2 regions of the Sinomonas soli genome follow, and region 1 is predicted to be linked to the other one. Evidence: riboswitches for the same ligand, from Rfam matches in the RefSeq annotation. Region 1 holds a riboswitch; the other holds the start of a gene.
What was found. A riboswitch is a leader RNA that binds a small molecule or an ion and turns the genes downstream of it on or off. The one in region 1 is predicted to bind S-adenosylmethionine.
Positions count from the first base shown of each region.

Region 1 (7,060 bases):
GGCGGGACCAGGTCGCGGGCCGTCAGCTCCCGCGGCGCCGCCGCCGGAAGCCCGGCGGACGACGGCGGGTTCGCGGCCGCCGTCGTGCGCGGTCCCGCGGTTGCGGGGACCTCGTGCGGGATGCGCACGGGCCTGCGCCCGGCGGGCCGGAGGGGGTGGGCGAGCCGCTCGCTGACGTGCGAGTCGGGGTGGTCCGCGGCGTCGCCCCTGCGGGCGCCGAGGGCGTGGGCGTCGGGGATCCGGGCGGCCGAGCCATGGTCGGAGGAGGAGGGTGCGGTGCTGGTCTTCGTTGCCATGTCCAGAAGTCTGCGGGGCCCGGGCCGGGGGCGAAACGATTCGGTCCTCACCGAATCCTCGACCGCCGTGGGCGCCGAAACCTACGCTGATCCCATGCTGATCACGCTCACGAGCGAGGACCTCACGAAGGTCCACTTCCAGGCGTCCCCGCTGTGGGAGACCGTGACGAGCCTGCGCGCCCTGCAGGCCGGGACGCCGCTGCACCGGCCCTGGATCACGGAGGCGCGCCAGCGCATCTCGGCGAGCGCGGACCCGCTGTCCCGCGAGCACCTGCGCGTCCTCACGACCCTCGTGCAGCCCAAGGGCTTCATCGCCGATTCCCTGACCCCCACCCCGACGCGCGCGGACACGTTCGCCGAAGCCCTGGATGCGGTCGCCGAGGTGCCCGCCGAGCTGTGGGCCCGCGACTTCGACAGCCTCGAGAAGTGCCAGCTCGCCGGCTACATGCGGGCCACCCTCACCGAGCTGCGGGCCGACCTCGCGGGGTCGGTGCCCCGCATCGTGGCGGCGCTGCGCTGGTACTGGACCACCGCCCTCGAGCCCTACTGGCCCCGGCTGCGCTCGGTGCTGCTCGCGGACATCGACTCCCGCCTGGACGACCTCTCGCACTACGGCATCCAGGAGGTGTTCAAGACGCTGCACCCGAGCGTGCGGCCCACCCCGACGGGCCTCGAGATCATGCGCGGGTGCGAGGCGACGGATCGGCCCACGCCGGGCAGCGGCCTGATCCTGGTGCCCAACGCGTTCGTGTGGCCCAACACGCTCGTGCTCAACATCGCCCCGTTCGTCCCCACGATCACGTACGCCCCGCGGGGCGTCGGGCGGCTGTGGGAGGCCACGCGGGAGACGCGCGAATCCCCCGTCTCGCGGCTGCTCGGGCGCACGCGCGCACAGATCCTCGCGCAGCTGGACGTGCCGATGACGACGACGCAGCTCGCCTGCGCGCTCGACCTCGCCGCCGGGACGGTCAACGCTCACCTCAAGGTGCTCGCCGAGTCCGGACTGACCGAGCCGGTGCGCGCCGGGCGCGAGGTCTTCTACCAGCGCGGGCGGGTGGGCGAGGAGCTCCTCGCCCGGGCGTAGCACCGTTGAGGGGTCCATGGCACACCGTTGAGGGGTCTCTGGCAGGCACGGCGGAGAGACTCCACAAGCCCCGCCAGAGACCCCACAAGCCCCCGCCAGAGACCCCTCAGGAGGTGGGGGGGTGAGAGGGGTCAGCCGACGCGCGCCTCGCCGATGCTGTGCAGGGCCACGGGCGAGGTCCCGTTGACGAACCAGTCCCCGAGCCCGCGGGCCTTGAAGGCCACCGGGTTGTGCGTCGCGACGGTGCGGGCATTGCGCCAGTGCCGATCGAGCGCCTTGCCCCGGGACACCGCCGAGGCGCCCGCGGTGTCGAAGAGCTGCTGCGCGGCGTCGATCACGAGCGGCGGCACGGCCACCTGGGCGAGGTCGACGGCGACAGCTCCCCGCGCGTAGCGGTCCTCGGCAGGGGCATCGGGGCCGAGGGCGAGGGCGGCGTCGAGCTCGCGGGCCGCGGTTAGCACCGAGGACTCCGCGGCGAACGACTTCGCGGCAAGCTGCCCCACGAGGTTCAGGATGAGCGGATCCTCGCGGAACAGCTGCCCGGACCCAGTCGAGAACGTCCGGGTCCGCTTCGCCACGAGGGCCGACGCGTCGCGCACCACGGCCTTGCCGATCCCGGCGAGCACCGACAGGAGCATGAGCTGGAGGAACGCCGGCTCATGGGTCGTCGACTCGGTGCGCGGCACCACGTCCTCGGCCGGGACGGGAACGTCGCGGAACACGGCCGTTCCGGTGCCCGTCATCTGCTGGCCGAACCCGTCCCAGTCGTCGCGGATCTCCACGCCCGGGTGCCCGGTCGGCGCGACCGCGTACACCCGCGAAGCAGACCCCTCGGGGGAGGCCATGACGGCCACGAAGTCGGCGAAGGTCGTGCCGGTCGTGTAGTACTTCTCGCCGGTGAGGAGCCAGCCGCCGGGCGCCGGGACGAGCCGGGTGGCGACGGTGCCGAGGGCGTTCCCGGACCGCTCGGTCGCCGCATTGCCGAAGATGGCGCCCTCGACGACGCGCCCGAACCACCGCGCCCGGAACGCCTCGCCCTGCAGCGCGATCGTCTCGGTGAACGCGAAGTGCGAGCGCAGGAGATGGCCTACGGAGGAGTCCGCCGCGGAGAGGTCGACGAGCAGGCGGACGAGGGTCTCGACGGACACGCCGAAGCCGCCGTACTCGGCCGGCACCCGCAGTCGCCCGAACCCGGCCTCCCTGAGCCAGCCGATCTGCTCGAACGGCAGGGTCCTGGCCAGCTCGCGGTCGAGCGCGCCGTCCTCGATCCGCGCGAAGACCGGTGCGAAGCGCTCGGCGAGTTCCGCGTACGGGACCGAACCGCCCGCCGTCGTGCGTCCCATCAGTGCATTCCCCTCTCCGGCGGGCCGACCGGCGGGCGCGCCACCGAACAGTATTCGGCGAGGCGCGGGCCATCGCGAGTGTGACGAAATAATTTGCATCGTTACGCCTCCTCTGGCGACAATCGGAAGGACCATCCCGAGCGGCCGAGAGATCTGGATCTGTGACGCCGCAGCAACCCTGGCCCCGACGTCGGACGACGGCGGCGGAGCCAAAGGTGCTACTGCCAGAAGCGATGGTGAGTGCTATGGAGCCTCGGCCCGAGCCCCACGTCGCGCCTGCACGTAAGGAGCGCACTATGTCCTTGTCTGGGATCGACCTCGAGACCCCGCTGAAGTTCGCCTACTGGGTCCCCAACGTCTCCGGCGGCCTCGTCGTCTCGACCATCGAGCAGCGGACCAACTGGGAGTTCGAGTACAACCGGAAGCTCGCCCGCATCGCGGAGGACTCGGGCTTCGAGTACGCCCTGACGCAGACCCGCTACGCGGCGAGCTACGGCGCGGACAAGCAGCACGAGGCCACCTCGTTCAGCCTCGCACTGCTCATGGCCACCGAGCGGCTCAAGGTCATCTCGGCGGTGCACCCGGGCATGTGGCACCCGGGCGTGCTCGCGAAGTTCATCATCACCGCGGACCACCTCTCCGGCGGCCGCGCGGCCGTGAACGTGGTCTCCGGCTGGCTCAAGGACGAGTTCGTGAACTTCGGCCTCGAGTGGCTCGAGCACGACGAGCGCTACGTCCGCACCGAGGAGTTCATCAACGCCCTCCGCGGCCTGTGGACGCAGAAGGACTACTCGCAGTCGGGCAAGTACTACAACATCTCCGACTTCACGCTGAACCCGGCCCCGGTGGACGTCCCGGGCCGCCCGCACCCGGAGATCTTCTTCGGCGGCAACTCGACGGCCGCGCAGGCCGCCGCCGGCCGCACCGCCGACTGGTACTTCTCCAACGGCCGCGACATCGAGGGCTTCAAGGAGAACATCGCGGGCGTCCTGGCCGCCGCCAGGGACGGCCGCACCGCCCCGGCCGCGCCCCGGTTCGGCCTCAACGGCTTCGTGATCGCCCGCGACACGGAGAAGGAGGCCCAGGACACGCTCCGCGAGATCATCGCCAAGGCCCACCGCCCGGCCGTGGAGGGCTTCGCCGCCGCCGTCAAGGAGGCCGGCCAGTCCACCAAGGACGGCAAGGGCATGTGGGAGGACTCCACGTTCGAGGACCTCGTCCAGTACAACGACGGCTTCCGCACCAAGCTCATCGGTACCCCGGAGCAGATCGCCGAGCGGATCGTCGAGTACAAGAAGATCGGCGTGAACCTGTTCCTCACCGGCTACCTGCACTTCCAGGAGGAGCTCGAGGCGTTCGGCCGCGACGTCCTGCCGATCGTGCGCGAGCTCGAGGCGGACCTCGCCCGGGCGAACGGCACCGAGCTGCGCACCGATCTGCTCCCCGTCACGAAGTACGACGGCGCCGGCCGCCACCGCGCGGACCTCGCCGGGGCGGACCTCGCCGAGGCGAGCGCCTGATGGCGGAGCGCCAGTTCGGGTTCCGCACCCGCGCCCTGCACGCCGGCGGGACGCCCGACGCCGAGCACGGCGCCCGGGCGGTGCCGATCTACCAGTCGACCTCGTTCGTGTTCAAGGACTCGGACGACGCCGCCAACCTGTTCGCGCTGCAGAAGTACGGCAACATCTACTCCCGCATCGGCAACCCGACCGTCGCGGCGTTCGAGGAGCGCATCGCCTCGCTCGAGGGCGGCATCGGCGCGGTCGCGACGTCGTCCGGCATGGCCGCGGAGTTCATCACGTTCGCCGCGCTCACCCAGGCCGGGGACCACATCGTCGCCTCCTCCAAGCTCTACGGCGGCACGATCACCCAGCTCGACGTGACGCTGCGCCGCTTCGGGGTCGAGACCACGTTCGTGGACTCGACCGATCCGGCCGCCTTCGAGGCGGCCCTGCGCGAGAACACCAAGGCCGTGTACACCGAGGTGGTGGCCAACCCCTCCGGTGACATCGCCGACCTGGCAGGCCTCGCCGCCGTCGCCCATGAGCACGGCGTGCCGCTCGTGGTCGACTCGACGCTGACCCCGCCGTATATCCTGCGGCCCATCGAGCACGGGGCGGACATCGTGATCCACTCGGCCACGAAGTTCCTCGGCGGCCACGGCACCACGCTCGGCGGCGTGGTGGTCGAGTCCGGCACGTTCGACTGGGGCAACGGGAAGTTCCCGTCCATGACCGAGCCGGTCCCGAGCTACGGCAACGTCTCGTGGTGGGGCAACTTCGGCGAGTACGGGTTCCTCACCAAGCTGCGCTCCGAGCAGCTGCGCGACATCGGCCCGTCCCTGTCCGCGCAGTCCGCGTTCCAGCTCCTGCAGGGCGTCGAGACGCTCCCGCAGCGCATGGACGCGCACCTCGCCAACGCCCGGCGCGTCGCCGAGTGGCTCGAGGCCGACCCGCGCGTGACGTACGTGAACTACGCGGGCCTGCCCTCGCACCCGCAGCACGAGTACGCGAAGGAGCTCCTCCCGCTCGGCGTGGGCTCCGTGTTCAGCTTCGGCGTGAAGGGCGGCCGCGAGGCCGGCGCCCGGTTCATCGAGGCCCTCCAGCTCGCCTCGCACCTGGCCAACATCGGCGATGCGCGCACCCTCGTGCTGCACCCGGGGTCGACGACGCACCAGCAGCTCTCCGCGGACCAGCTGGTCGCGGCGGGCGTCCCCGCGGACCTCATCCGCCTCTCCGTGGGGCTCGAGGACGTCGAGGACATCATCTGGGACCTCGACCAGGCATTGGCTGCAAGCCAGACAGAGCCGCAGGAGATCCAGGACCTGGAGCAGGAGTTTGCGGCGCCGACGTACGACGGCGAGGCATGCGCCCTGCCCGTGAAGGGAGCGAACAAGTGAGTGCCGTTGCCGAGCGCACCTGGGTCGGGCCCTCCGCCCCCGAGCGGCTGAGGATCCTGCGGGAGACGAAGGTCATCGCGATCGTCGGGGCCTCGGACAAGCCGAGCCGCGCGAGCTACTTCGTCGCGACGTACCTGCTCTCCTCCACGAAGTACCGCGTGTACTTCGTGAATCCGGTGGTGAAGACCATCCTGGGGCAGCCGGTCTACCCCTCGCTCGCGGACCTGCCCGAGACGCCGGACCTCGTCGAGGTGTTCCGCAGGCACGACGACCTCCCCGGCGTGCTCGAGGAGGCCAAGTCGGTCGGCGCCAAGACCATCTGGCTCCAGCTCGGATCCTGGCACGAGGGGGTCGCCGCGGACGCCGAGGCCGCGGGCCTGAACGTGGTGATGGACCGCTGCGTGAAGATCGAGCATGCGCGCTTCCACGGCGGCCTGCACCTCGCGGGCTTCAACACGGGGGTCATCTCGAGCAAGCGCCAAGTCCTCCCCTAGCCGTTTCGGGTACGCATCTCGTCGCGGTTCCGCCGTTTCAGGTACGCATCTCGTCGCGATTCCGCCGTTTCAGGTACAACACCGGCCGGCCGCCTTCCCCATCGGAGGCGGCCGGCCGGCGTCGTCTGACTCCTCAACGTCGCGGAGGTGACTCCCCAACGGGAGCGACGGCAGGGGCGGAGGGAACTGGACGATCCGCACAGCGGCGACCCCCCGGCGTCGTACTTAAGTACAGTGATCTGCGCCACCAAAGAGGGCAAGATGGTGCCATGACTAGCAGTGAGCCCGGATACCGTGTCCTGAATCCCGCCACCGGCGAGGTCGTCGAGACGTTCCCCACCGCGACGGACGCCGACGTCGAGTCCGCCCTCGCCTCCGCCCAGAGCGCCTTCGAGTCCTGGCGCGAGACTCCCATCGAGACGCGCGCCAAGGTCGTGGCGCGCATCGCCGAGCTGTTCACCGAGCGCGCCGACGAGCTCGCCGCGATCATCACCGAGGAGATGGGCAAGCCGCTCGCCCAGTCCAAGGGCGAGGCCGAATTCTGCACCGACATCTTCAACTACTTCGCCACCGAGGGCCCCACCCTCGCCGCCGATCAGGAGATCAAGACCTTCTCCGGCGGCCGGGCCGTGGTGCAGAAGCTCCCCGTGGGCCCGCTCCTGGGCATCATGCCGTGGAACTACCCGTACTACCAGGTGGCCCGGTTCGCCGCGCCGAACCTCATGCTCGGCAACACGATCATCCTCAAGCACGCCGAGTCGTGCCCCCGCTCGGCCCTCGCGATCCAGCGGATCATGGATGACGCGGGCGTGCCCCGGGGCGCCTACGTGAACCTGTTCGCCTCGCACGCGCAGATCGCGGACATCATCGCCGACCCCCGCCTCCAGGGCGTCTCGCTCACCGGCTCCGAGCGGGCTGGCGCGGTCATCGGCGAGCTCGCGGGC
Region 1 covers NZ_BAAGSN010000006.1:389,378-396,437, forward strand. Annotated here, with positions in the region: gene ACYVKZ_RS07445 (hypothetical protein) at 1-296, opposite strand, end outside; gene ACYVKZ_RS07450 (ArsR/SmtB family transcription factor) at 391-1,380, shown strand; gene ACYVKZ_RS07455 (acyl-CoA dehydrogenase family protein) at 1,512-2,723, opposite strand; SAM riboswitch class I at 2,852-2,963, shown strand; gene sfnG (dimethylsulfone monooxygenase SfnG) at 3,020-4,243, shown strand; gene ACYVKZ_RS07465 (O-acetylhomoserine aminocarboxypropyltransferase/cysteine synthase family protein) at 4,243-5,622, shown strand; gene ACYVKZ_RS07470 (CoA-binding protein) at 5,619-6,116, shown strand; gene ACYVKZ_RS07475 (NAD-dependent succinate-semialdehyde dehydrogenase) at 6,386-7,060, shown strand, end outside.

Region 2 (7,060 bases), on a different contig from region 1:
CGCCGCCGTCCCCAAGCGCTGGCCGGTGCTCGCCGCCAAAGCCGTGTACGCGATCCTCATCGGGTTCGTCCTCACCTACGTCGGCGCCTTCCTCGGCGGCCTCGCAGCCCAGCCGATCCTCGGCAACTACAGCCTGCACCTGGACATGGCGAGCTGGGACATCCAGCGCATCATGCTCCTGAGCGCAGCGTACGTCGCGGCGGTGGCCCTCATGGGCCTCTCCCTCGGCGCCCTCCTGCGGAACTCGGCCGGGGCCATCGTGACCCTTGTCGCGGCCCTGTTCGTCCTGCCGATCATCTTCCAGCTCATCCCGAACGACTTCTTCAAGGAGGCGCGCAAGTACCTCCCCACGAACGCCGCGAACGCGATGATGGAGGCCGGCTCGGGCAACCCGCTCAACACGGCGTACCTCGAGCCCTGGCAGGGCACGCTGGTCATCGTCGCCTACGTGGTGGTGCTCCTCTTCGCTGCCTTCACCACGCTCAGGCAGCGGGACGTCTAGGAGGACCGTGCACTCTCCCGGCGCGCAGGCGCTCGCCCTCGCGGTCCCGCCACGGCGGGGCCGCGTCCGCGCGTACCTGGCGGACCGTCCGGTGGCGATGGACTGGATCGTCGTCGCCGCGGCCGTGTTCCTCGCGGCCCCGCTCTTCGCCGAGTACGCGCTCCACGGGAACTGGTGGCAGTTCGCCCTGCTGGCCCTCCAGCAGGCTGCCCTGCTGGGCCGGCGGCGGTCGCCGTGGGCCGTGCTGGTGGTGACCGTCGCGATCGACGCCGCCCTGCTCTACCAGTCCCCGAACAGTTCGGTCATGAGCGCGGCGATCTTCTTCGCCCTCTACGCCGTGGCCGCCTCTGCCCCGGCACTCATCGCCTTCGGCGCCTCCGTGCTCGCCTCGGTCCCCGCCTCGGCCTACTACGCCTTCGTCTACAGCCCCCGCGGGCCCGCGGCGTCGGAGAACGCCCGCTATGTGGGCCTGGTGGCGGCGGTCTCCGTGCTGCTGATGGACGTCCTCGCGACCGGTCTCGGGGCGTGGGTCCGCGGCACCCGGGAGCACCAGGCCGAGATCCGAGCGTGGGCCATGCGCAGGGCCGAGCTGGCCTCGGTCCAGGAGCGCAACCGGATCGCCCGCGAGATGCACGACGTCGTCGCGCACTCGCTCACGGTCATGGTCGCCCTCAGCGACGGCGCCGCGAAGATCGCCGCCAAGGACCCGGACCGCGCCCAGGAGGTGCTCGGCGAGCTGTCCCGGACGGGGCGCACAGCGCTGGCGGACATGCGCCGCGTCCTCGGGGTGCTCCGTGAGCCCGCGGCGGGCCCGAGCCTCGCCCCGGCCCCCGGGACCGAGAGCCTCCAGTCGCTCGTCGCGGGCTTCCGGACCGCCGGCCTCACCGCCGTCCTCACCCTCACCGGGGCCGCGCCGCCCAAGGACCCGGCCTTCCAGCTCGCCGTCTACCGGATCGTCCAGGAATCCCTGACCAATGCGCTCCGGTACGGGCGCGGTGTCTCCCGCGCCGAGGTCGGGCTGGCGAGGGAGGGCAGCACCGTGCGGATCCGGGTCGAGAACGACGGCGCGGCGGCCGACGGCGCGCAGCCCCGCCTCGGGACGGGCGGCGGCATCGCGGGGATGCGCGAGCGCGCGGCGCTGTACGGCGGCACCCTCCGCGCCGGACCGCGGGCCGGGGGAGGATGGACCGTGGAGACCGAGCTGCACTGGGACGAGCAGCATGGGGACGAGCAGCACCGGGCGGAGGGGGACGCATGAGCGAGACGGAACACCAGCACGGCGAGGGGTCCCTGCGGCTCCTCCTCGTCGACGACCAGCCCCTCCTGCGGATGGGCTTCCGGCTCGTCCTCGAGTCCGAGGAGGACCTCGAGGTAGTCGGCGAGGCGGGCAACGGCGCCGAGGCCGTAAAGCTCACCGAATCGCTGCGGCCCGACGTCGTGCTCATGGACGTGCGCATGCCCGTCATGGACGGCATCGAGGCAACCCGCCGCATCGCGGCCGCCCACAGCGCCGCCCGGGTCATCATCCTCACCACGTTCGACCTCGATGAGTACGCCTTCTCCGGCCTCCAGGCCGGGGCCTCGGCGTTCCTCCTCAAGGACGTGGCCCCGGCTGAACTCGTCCAGGCCGTGCGCCTTGTGGCGAGCGGGGACGCCGTCGTGAGCCCCCGCGTGACCCAGCGCCTCCTCGAGACCTACGTCCGCAGCGCCGGCGCGCCCGCGCGCGGCAACGGGGGGACCGCGCCGGACCCCCTGCTGAAGGATCTGACGCCACGCGAGCTCGAGGTCCTGCGGGCGATCTGCGAGGGCCTGAGCAACGCTGAGATCGCGCACCGGTTCTTCCTCTCCGAGGCGACTGTGAAGAGCCATGTGCGCCGGATCCTCACGAAGCTGCACCTGCGCGACCGGGTCCAGGCCGTGGTCTACGGGTACGAGACCGGGCTCATCATCCCGAGCAACCCCGACTACTGAACTCCAGACGGCGGGTGGGGCCTGTGTGAACCTCCGTGACGGGCGCGTTTTCGTCCCGCGGGCAGCCCACCGGCAGACTGGGCGAAGAATCAAGAGTTCCGGCAACAAGCCCTGGCTTGCCGGACGGCAACCCTCCGGCTGTAGTGGGGTGCCCCAGGTGAGGATTCGACGGCGCGGGGACCCCGGCGTCGTAAGTATGGCGCCTGAGCGAGCCTCGCGCCGCGACCCGAAGAGGACCTCCATGGCCACCCTCCTGAGAACCGAGCCGGGACTCGGCAGCGCCCTGCGCGCCAAGCGCCGCATCCTCGCCTCCGCGTTCGTCGGCACCACCATCGAGTGGTACGACTTCTACCTCTACGGCACGGCCTCGGCCCTCGTGTTCAACAAGCAGTTCTTCCCCGACGCGAGCCCGCTCGTCGGCGTCCTGGCCTCATTCGCCACCTACGCGGTCGGGTTCATCGCGCGGCCCCTCGGCGGCGTCATCTCCGGCCACCTCGGGGACCGGATCGGCCGCAAGGCCCTACTCGTGGCCTCCCTGCTGACCATGGGCATCGCCTCCACCCTCATCGGCGTCCTGCCGAACTATGCCTCCATCGGCATCCTCGCCGTGGCGGGACTCGTGGTACTCCGGCTCATCCAGGGCCTCTCTGCCGGCGCCGAGTGGGGCGGCTCCGCGCTGCTCTCGGTCGAGCACGCCCCGGCCGGGCGGAAGGGCCTGTTCGGCTCGTTCACGCAGGTCGGCTCGGCGGCCGGCATGCTCCTGGCCACCGGCGCGTACGCGCTCACCCAGGCCTTCCTCACGCCCGAGCAGTTCCAGTCATTCGGCTGGCGGCTGCCGTTCCTCCTCTCCGGCGTCCTCGTCCTCATCGGCCTCTGGATCCGCCTGGGCGTGACCGACGCGGAGGAGTTCACGGCCGTCAAGGACTCCGAGGGCATCGTGGCCCGCCCCGTGGCGCGCGTGCTGCGCGAGCACCCGCGCGGGATCCTCGTGACCATCGGCATGCGCCTCGTCCAGCCCGCCATCTACACGCTCATGACCGTGTACATCCTCGGCTACCTCAAGGACCGCCGCCACGACACCACCTCGGGCCTGGCCGCGATCCTCATCGTCTCCGCCATCGGCCTGCTCTCGGGGCCCTTCTGGGGCTGGCTCTCGGACCGCGTCGGGCGCCGGCGCATCGCCGTCGCTGCGTCCGCGGGCGTGGTGGTGCTCATCTGGCCGTTCTTCTGGTTCCTCGACCACGGCAGCCTGACCTTCCTGCCGCTCGTGCTGCTCGTGGGGATGAATATCCTGCACGATGCGATCTACGGCCCGCAGGCCGCGTGGTTCGCCGAGCAGTTCCCCACCGAGCTGCGCTACTCGGGGGTGTCCTTCGGCTACCAGGTCGGCACCGTGCTCTCCGCGGCCGTCACCCCGCTCGTCGCCGCGGCCCTGCTCCAGGCCGGCGGCGGGACGCCGTGGCTTGTGTGCGGCTGGTTCGCCGTCCTCGGCGTCCTCACCACCGTGGCCGCACTCGCCGCCAAGGACCCGGTCGGCCGGCGCGCCGCCCAGCCGGCCACGGCGGAGGGCGGGGCGGGCGCCTGAGGCGCCGGCCGCCGTCGTCCGCAGACCCGCCCGCCGGCCGCCGCCCCGGCCCACCGCACCCGAACCCGGAAGGAACCCCATGACCAAGCCCCTGCTCCTGAATGCGTTCGAGATGCTCGTGCCGGTGCACCAGTCGCCGGGCCTGTGGCGGCACCCCGACTCGCAGGCCCACCGCTTCGCCGAGCTCGGCTACTGGACGCAGCTCGCCAAGGCCCTCGAGGACGGCGGCTTCCACGGGATCTTCTTCGCGGACGTGCTCGGGCAGTACGACGTCTACGGCGGCAGCGCCGACGCCGCCGTGCGCGGTGGGGTGCAGTACCCGGCCCTCGACCCGCTGCTGATCGTGTCCGCGCTGGCGGCGGCGACCGAGCGGCTCGGCTTCGGCGTCACCGCCTCGGTCACCTACGACCACCCGTACCTGCTGGCCCGCAGGTTCGGCACGCTCGACCACCTCACCGGCGGCCGGCTCGCGTGGAACATCGTCACCTCGTACCAGGAGTCGGCGGCGCGGAACCTCGGCCTCGACACGCAGGTGCCGCACGACGAGCGGTACGACCGGGCCGAGGAGTTCATGGACGTCGCCTACAAGCTGTGGGAGGGCTCGGTGGACGACGGCGCGCTGGTCGCCGACCCCGTGGCGAACGTCTTCACGAACCCCGCCGGGGTGCGGGGGATCGCGCACGGCGGCGACGCCTACCGGGTGCCCGGCCCCGCCTTGGTCGGGGCCTCCCCGCAGCGGACCCCCCTGCTGTTCCAGGCCGGGGCCTCGGCCCGCGGGAAGGCGTTCGCCGCGAAGCACGCCGAGGCGGTGTTCTTCTCGAGCTCGACGCCCGCGCAGGCGAAGAAGTTCACCGACGGACTGCGGGCGGAGCTCGTCGCGGCCGGCCGCGCACCGGACTCGGTGAAGGCGTTCAACCTCGCGACCGTCATCGTGGCCGAGACGGACGAGGAGGCCGCAGCGAAGCTGGCCGACTACGAGTCCTACGTGGACACCGACGCGGCGCTCGCGCTGTTCGCCGGGTGGACCGGGGTGGACCTCTCCGGGCTCGACCACGACGCTCCGCTGACCTATATCAGGAGCGAGGCCAACCAGTCCGCGCTGGCCCAGTTCACGCTGCTGGATCCGGAGCGCACGTGGACCCTTCGTGAGGTCGCGAAGTTCATCTCGATCGGCGGCCGCGGGCCCGTGATCGTGGGCTCCCCGGCCACCGTCGCGGACGCTCTCGAGCGCTTCGCCGTCGAGGGCGGCGTCGACGGGTTCAACCTGACCTCGGCCGTCCGCCCCGCCGACCTGCTCGAGTTCGCCCGGCTCGTCACGCCCGAGCTGCGCCGCCGCGGGCTCCTGGCCGAGGCAGCCCCGGGCGCGACGTTCCGCGAGACCGTCCTCGGCGCCGGGCCCCGCCTGGCCGCCGACCACCCGGCGAGGCGCGTGGCCGGCGTCGTCCCCGCGACGGCCTAGCGGCTGCGCTGTCCGGCCCCTGACAGCTGAGGGGTCATGTCCCAAGCGTGAGGGGTCATGTCCCTGCCGATCGCGGCGGGGACATGACCTCTCAGCGCAGGGAGGTGACCCCTCAACGCAGGGCGGTCAGAAGCCGCCCACCCCGTTCGGCGTGCCGAGGCCCGTGGGGCCGTCCCAGCCGGCGCCCGCGGTGCACCACTGCGACGTGGGGCACGTGCCGTTCGATCCGCTCGTCACGTCGAACAGGCTCGAGGAGTGGCCGTACGGGATCGAGTTCGCGTAGGTGCCCGTCGCCGCCGAGCCCGTGTTGCCGCTGAGGGCGTACACCGAGGAGATGATCGGCGAGGCCTCGCTCGTGCCGCCGAACTGGCCCCACGTCGAGGCGCTGCTCGAGGTCGGGTAGTAGACGGCCAGGCCGCCGTTGTTCGGATCGGCCGCGGCCGAGACGTCGGCCATGGCGCGGTTGGCGCATCCGGTGTTGAACGGTGCGGCCGCGGGGAGCGCGGCGTTGTAGGTCGAGCAGCCGGAGCCGGCGCCGCTCCACGCGGACTCCGTCCAGCCGCGCGCAGTGGAGGCGGCCGTCAGGGACGTCCCGCCGACCGCGGTCACGTAGCTCGAGGAGGCCGGGTAGGAGCCGCCCTGGTAGCCGTTGTCCCCGGTGCTCGCGGTGACCGCGATCCCCGGGAAGTTGTAGTACTTCCCGTAGGTGGCGTCGGAGGCGTCCGAGCCGCCGTAGGAGTTGGAGATGGCAACGACGCCGGGGGTCCTGGCCGCCGTCTGCACGGCCGCGCCGAGGTCCGCGAAGCTGGCCGACTTGGCCTGGAAGACGGCGATCTTGCAGTCGGGGCACGCGGCGGACACGGCGTCGACATCGAGCGCCTGCTCCTGGGACCAGCCGAGGTCGAACCGCGGCAGGCTCGTGCCGCCGGTCTGGTTGCGCACGCTCAGGCAGCCGTTCGCGGACGTGCAGGCGGGAAGGCCGAACTGGGAACGGTAGACGCCGAGGTCGCGCTCGAGGTTCGGGTACCCGTAGGCGTCCACGATCGCGACCGTCCGCCCACCGGAGGAGGTGCCCATGAGCTTGTACGCATTCTGGAGCTGGGCGGGGGTGAGGGCCGTGGCCGGCGGGGCAGCATTGCTCGTGACGGGCTTGCCGTTCGGGTCTGCGGCCTGGCGCGCAGTGCAGGCGGCATCGCCCGCGCGCGGGGTGGAGCAGACCTGGATGGAGCGGTCGGAGTGCGGGTTCGGCCCGGGGGTTGCCGACGCCGGAGCTGCCGCGGCGACGCCCGCGAGCAGCAGACCGGCTGCCGCTGCGGTGAGGAGCTTCCTCATGTCATGCCCTTCTGTTGGGGACAACGTGGTGTCACGCCGGATAGACGACAGCGTTCACATTGCTTTACAAGTTTCGTCACACCGACGGACCGAGACTTGCAGCGTGGGGGCGCAGCGACAAGGGTGCGGGCCGGATTGCCAGCAAACTCTCAGTTACGTATCCAATCCAGTAAATTCCTGCTGGCCCCGCTTCGCGGCCGGGCCGGAAAGC
Region 2 covers NZ_BAAGSN010000015.1:20,699-27,758, reverse strand. Annotated here, with positions in the region: gene ACYVKZ_RS13550 (ABC-2 transporter permease) at 1-502, shown strand, start outside; gene ACYVKZ_RS13545 (sensor histidine kinase) at 510-1,760, shown strand; gene ACYVKZ_RS13540 (response regulator) at 1,757-2,473, shown strand; SAM riboswitch class IV at 2,561-2,676, shown strand; gene ACYVKZ_RS13535 (MFS transporter) at 2,715-4,058, shown strand; gene ACYVKZ_RS13530 (LLM class flavin-dependent oxidoreductase) at 4,138-5,517, shown strand; gene ACYVKZ_RS13525 (S53 family peptidase) at 5,644-6,849, opposite strand.
Region 2: another riboswitch for S-adenosylmethionine. It lies ahead of ACYVKZ_RS13535 (MFS transporter); the one in region 1 lies ahead of sfnG (dimethylsulfone monooxygenase SfnG).